Caldalkalibacillus thermarum: one gene and its partner. The main gene of each other region encodes a partner of the protein of the gene in region 2 in a complex. Links are inferred from orthologs where the notes say so. Each region holds a gene or a part of one and is shown on either strand. Other genes may lie near its edges.

Region 1 (2,810 bases), on a different replicon or contig from region 2:
TCCGGCCCCTCGACAGAACGGATTTTATACTTGCGGTACTCATGCTTGGCCGGCTTGCCATTGATAAACACCACCATCGCCGCTACAGCATCTGTTCCTTGAATGTTGGAATTGTCAAATGCTTCAATCCGGCGCAACGGACCAATCCCCAGCTGATGGCCCAGATTTTCCGCAGCGGTGATGGTCCGCTCTTCGTCCCGTTGCATAAGCTCAAATTTTTCTTTCAACGCCGTTTCGGCATTCGTGGTGGCCATCTTAAGCAAATCTCTCTTGATCCCCCTTTTTGGGGTATGCACTTTAATTTTCAGCCACTCAGACAACAGTTCACTGTCTATAATCTCTGGCACCAGAATCTCCTTGGGCAGCACATGCTCCTTTTCAAAGTAAAACTGGCCGATAAACGACAGCAACGCTTCGGCCACATCATCCGTATAAAAGGGGAAAATGGAGACTTCCCGCTCAATCAGTTTTCCCTTGCGCACAAAAAAGACCTGCACGCAGAGCCACCCTTTGTCATAAGCATAGCCAAACACATCCCGGTCCGTATGGTCATTAATCGTAATGCTCTGCTTGGCAATCACCGTTTCAATATGCCTAATCAAGTCCCGCAACTCTTTGGCCCGCTCAAAATTTAAGGCTTCCGCTGCTTTGGTCATTTCATCTTTCAATTCCTTAATTAATTCATTGTGTCCCCCATTTAAAAAGCGGACAATGTCCCGGGTCATCTGTTCGTACTGTTCAGGATCAACCTCAAATTCACAAGGCGCCACACACTGACCCATATGATAGTACAAGCAGACCCGGTCAGGAATGGTCCGGCACTTGCGCAGCGGATAGAGGCGGTCCAAGAGACGCTTCACTTCCCGGGCAGCTGCCACGTTGGTATACGGACCAAAGTATTTGCTGCCATCCTTTTTAACCTTGCGCGTCACTTCCAGGCGCGGATGTTTTTCTTTGGTCAGGCGGATATAAGGATAACTTTTATCATCTTTTAAAAGAACGTTATACCGGGGGTTGTGCTCTTTAATCAAATTGCATTCCAAAAGCAAGGCTTCAACCGGACTAGAGGTAATAATATATTCAAAGTCAGCAACTTCACTCACCATTTTTTGGGTTTTACCATCATGGCTCCCGGTAAAATAGGAGCGCACCCGGTTTTTTAATACTTTGGCTTTGCCCACATAGATAATTTCACCTTGATCATTTTTCATCATATAAACCCCAGGTTTGTCAGGAAGCAGGGCTAACTTTTCTTGCAACGCTGCCATTGTTTCTTACCCCTTTGCTTTGCTAGGGTTTATATCTTAACTGTTAATTATAACACAGACCCATAAAAAAGCCAGTTCCTTTTTCCTGCCAGCCGGATCTTCCAAGCAAGCAGTAAAGGAACTAGCTGCCTTTATTAACACACGTTAAATTTAAAGATGGGCGTTCAGTTTTTCCACCAGTGCCTCTTTGGGTTGGAAGCCCACCCATTTGTCGACCACTTCGTTGTCCTTGAACAAAAGCAGCGTGGGAATACTCATAATGCCAAACTGAGATGCGGTTTCCGGATTTTCATCCACATTCACTTTCACAATTTTAACTTTGTCACCCAGCTCTTTGTCCAGCTCTTCCAGCACAGGGGCAATCATTTTGCACGGGCCGCACCAAGGTGCCCAAAAATCAACCAAAACGGTTCCTTTTTCTACCTCAGCTTTAAAGTTCTGATCAGTCGCATTGACAATCGCCATTTGCTGTAACCTCCTTTTAAGTATGAACTAACAACCAGAGTATCCACCAAACACCGTTTTGATACGTTGATTATATCACTAACCGGTTGTCTGTTCCAAGATTTTGCCCACAGCGATATGCCGGGATCCGGTATCCTTGATTTACCTCCGCTGTGACGTTAAAAACCCCTTGCCAGGTTATCCCTCTGTACTATATAGTTCAAGTGAAGGTCATTTGTCAAAACGATGTTTGGAGGAACAGGAATGAGAGGATGGATTTTATACAAAGATACAGCCAACGCCAAACCGGAAACATACGAGATTAACCGCCTTATTGACGAAGCCCGTGCTCAAGGCATTGACATAGATGTGTTAAGTCCCGACCAGTTTGAGTTGATTGTCACCCAGGATGACCGCAAAAGTGTGCTGGTTAACGGTGAAGTCTCTCCCTTGCCTGATTTTTTAATTCCCCGTATGGGAGCAGGCACCACCTATTTCGCCCTGGCTGTCATCCGCCATCTGGAGCGTCTGGGCGTCTTAACCATTAACTCGGCCCAAAGCATTGACACAGTGAAGGATAAACTGTATACCCATCAAATTCTGGCCCAGCACAATCTGCCTGTCCCCAAAACCATGCTTGCCAAGTATCCCGTGAATGTAGATCTGGTCGAGAAAAAGCTGGGCTTTCCTGTGGTAGTCAAAACCTTGTCCGGTTCTCAAGGTAGCGGGGTATTCCTATCTGAAACCAAGTCGAACTTCGCCGACTTGATGGAATTTATCAATACCAACAAAAACAAGGCTAACATCATCTTGCAGGAGTTTATCAAAAGCAGCCACGGCCGGGACCTGCGCGTGATCACCATTGGCGGCAGGGTGGTAGCCTGCATGCAGCGCATCTCCAAAACAGGGGACTTTAAAGCCAATTACTCCCGGGGCGGACATGTGGAACCCTATCCGCTCTCCCCTGAAATCGAGTGGCTGGCCTTGGAAACTTCACGCATCTTAGGGCTGGATATTGCCGGTATTGACCTCTTGTTTGACGGTGATCATTTTAAAATCTGCGAAGCCAATTCAGCCCCCGGCTTTGAAGGCATCGAA
Region 2 (2,951 bases):
CTGGCCACAACGTTAGGGATTCTAGGTGAAGATGAGCGGGCTTATGAGCTGTTTACCATTCTTTCCCGCCGGGGCTTGCAGGATGAGGTGATTTTATATCACTATCTGGCTGTGGCTGCTTTCAACACCAAGCGCTGGGAGACGGCCGAGGCGGCTTGGAAAAAGGTTCAAAAATTGGATCCCCAGGGGGAAGTGGCCGACTATTATTTGGAGTTGCTGAAACGTCCTGAAGTAAAACACAACGGGCGGAGGCTGCCTTATCATTACCAGTTGCCTTATGCTGAGCAGTGGCGGAAAAATAAATGGTTTGCTAACGGCCGTCTGCCCCAATCAGTCATGAACGACCCCGTGATTCGCTCGTCTATTTTTTGGGCTTTGAAACATGGGGATGTGAAAACAAAAATTCAGGTCATCCAATCGCTTCCTTTGTTCGCTGACCAGGAAGTGGAAAAAGCGCTAAAAGCTTTGCTGCAAGATCCTCAAGAGACCGAATACCTTAAAGCGCTGGCTTTGTTTGTGTTGCGCCAAATGGGCGTGGCCATTGAAGAGGAGGAAACAGAAGCCATACACTGGATAGGCCACTGGTGTAAAGTGATCGACTGTCTCGATGAGCATATGGCCTGCCTGGGCAATGAGCGGTATTTACAAGAGGCTTATTTGGTCTGGATGCACTTTTTGCGGCTCAGCTATCCCCGCCTGCCAGTGATCAGGAAGCCGGAAGCCTGGGCGGCGGCGGTGGAGTATGTGGTTATGTCCATGAACAATCATCGCTGTTTGAAAAAAGAGATGGCACATAAATACGGAGTTTCGGTTTCCGCCCTGTCCCGCAATGTGGAAGTGTTGCAAGAGAGCATTTCTTTAGACATAGTCAGCAAAAAAGATTAAGCTAATATTAGGGTTACGAAGCGCTCAGCTAGCGGCAAACGCCAACAACCAGACAGAGGAGTGTTGATGCTATGAGTGAGGAACAGCTTTATGATGTGATTATCGTCGGAGCCGGACCAGCAGGTATGACCGCTGCTGTCTACACGTCCCGTGCTAACATGAGCACCCTGCTTTTAGAGCGGGGCCAGCCAGGAGGCCAGATGGCCAATACGGAGGATATAGAAAATTATCCGGGATACGATCATATTTTGGGGCCGGAATTGTCCATGAAAATGTTTGAACATGCGCAGAAGTTTGGGGCTAAATATGAATATGGCCATGTGACGCGCATAGAAGACGGGGATCCGTACAAGAAAGTGATTGTAGGGGACAAAACCTACCAGGCCAAAGCAGTGATTGTGGCGACGGGAACCCAGTACCGCAAACTGGGGGTTCCTGGTGAAGACCGCCTGACTGGCCGCGGCGTTTCCTGGTGTGCCGTGTGTGACGGAGCCTTTTTTAAAGACAAGGAGCTGGTGGTTGTAGGCGGCGGTGATTCTGCTGTTGAGGAAGGGCATTTTCTGACTAAATTCGCCCGTAAAGTCACGATCGTACACCGGCGGGATAAACTGAGAGCCCAGCCTATTTTGCAGCAACGCGCTTTTGATAATGATAAAATTGATTTTATCTGGAACCATACAGTGGAAGAAATCCTGGGCGAAGATAAAGTGTCCGCTGTGCGCCTGAAACATACCCAGACTGGGGAAGAGCGGGAGTTTCCTTGTGACGGGGTGTTCATTTATATCGGCATGGATCCCATTACCGATGTGGTCAAAGATTTAGGCATTCTTAATGAAGACGGCTATATTGTGACGGATGAACAGATGAGAACCAAGGTAGACGGCATATTTGCCGCCGGTGATGTGAGAGAAAAGACGCTGCGCCAAATTGTCACTGCCACCGGCGACGGTTCCATTGCCGCTATGAGTGCCCAGCATTATGTGGAAGAGCTGAATGAGCGCTTGAAAGCGGCTAACCGGGCCTGAAGCCAGGCAGGAAAAAGGGCGGGGAAAACCTGACTAAAACTGTAACAGATTTTTTACCTGTTTGTAATATAGATGTAATAAAAGGGGGATATACTAAGTAACGTAATGACCCCCTTTTAATATAGATTCTCCTTTCCAGGCACAGGTCCACCCTGTGCCATCTTTTTTTGTCTCGACATTTTGCCTCTATCGTTGGCTTTTGGGGCCATTGGTGATATGCTTTAATATGGTACACTATACATAGGAGTGACACATGGGTGCAACGCGTGACCAATTGTATCTTAATTGACCGAGAGAGAGACGAAGTCCTTCTGTTGCAAAAACCCCGCCGCGGATGGTGGGTTGCGCCAGGCGGGAAAATGGAAAGCGGAGAAACCATCCGCGAAGCAGTTATTCGCGAGTTTAAAGAAGAAACAGGGATTACCTTGATCGATCCTGTTTTAAAAGGTGTGTTTACCATTCTCATTGAAGAGGACGGACAGCGTGTAGATGAATGGATGATGTTTACCTTTGTCTGTGATCAGTATAAGGGCGAAGCGCTTAAACACTCTCCCGAGGGCCGGCTCGCTTGGCAGCCTCGTCATGAAGTAGCCCGTTTGCCTAAAGCGAAGGGGGATCAAGTTTATTTTGAGCACATTTTAGAACAACGAGAGAGCGGACTGCTGATTCTGAAGTTTCGTTACACCCCTGACTATACGTTGATTTCCTATGAGTAGGAGGCAGGCAAAATGCAGCCCAAAACAATCGAATTAATTATTATTACAGGGATGTCCGGGGCAGGAAAAACGGTAGCGGTTCAGGCCTTGGAAGACCTAGGCTACTTTTGTGTCGATAACTTGCCGCCGGTGTTGCTGCCTAAGTTTCTGGAACTGATTGGACAGTCAGCTTCCACGATGAATCACGTGGCACTGGTCATGGACCTCAGGGGGCGCGAATTTTTTGATGATTTGCTTCAGGCTCTGGACCAGATGGAGATTAACGATCATTTTAAATATCAAATTTTGTTCCTGGATGCCAGTGATGAGGTGCTGGTCAAACGCT

Evidence for each region. The genes of interacting proteins can lie anywhere in the genome.
Region 1: the proteins of trxB (region 2) and trxA are in contact, whole or in part, in a crystal structure (PDB 1F6M), measured with the Escherichia coli proteins. The link is inferred for Caldalkalibacillus thermarum from one-to-one orthologs.

Annotation. Positions count from the first base shown.
Region 1 is NZ_BMKZ01000042.1:11,321-14,130, reverse strand. What follows is about bases 77-2,810. They hold trxA (thioredoxin), read right to left. Parts: upstream 1,734-2,810; coding sequence 1,419-1,733; downstream 77-1,418. Other genes in these bases: IEW48_RS13765 (ATP-grasp domain-containing protein), read left to right, coding at 1,977-2,810; uvrC (excinuclease ABC subunit UvrC), read right to left, coding at 77-1,268. Outside these bases: more of uvrC, read right to left, coding at 1-76. UniProt on the Escherichia coli protein: Participates in various redox reactions through the reversible oxidation of its active center dithiol to a disulfide and catalyzes dithiol-disulfide exchange reactions.
Region 2 is NZ_BMKZ01000023.1:24,156-27,106, forward strand. Bases 59-2,933 are described here. They hold trxB (thioredoxin-disulfide reductase), read left to right. Parts: upstream 59-956; coding sequence 957-1,910; downstream 1,911-2,933. Other genes in these bases: IEW48_RS10200 (tetratricopeptide repeat protein), read left to right, coding at 59-885; IEW48_RS10210 (NUDIX domain-containing protein), read left to right, coding at 2,168-2,626; rapZ (RNase adapter RapZ), read left to right, coding at 2,639-2,933. In the rest of the region: more of IEW48_RS10200, read left to right, coding at 1-58; more of rapZ, read left to right, coding at 2,934-2,951.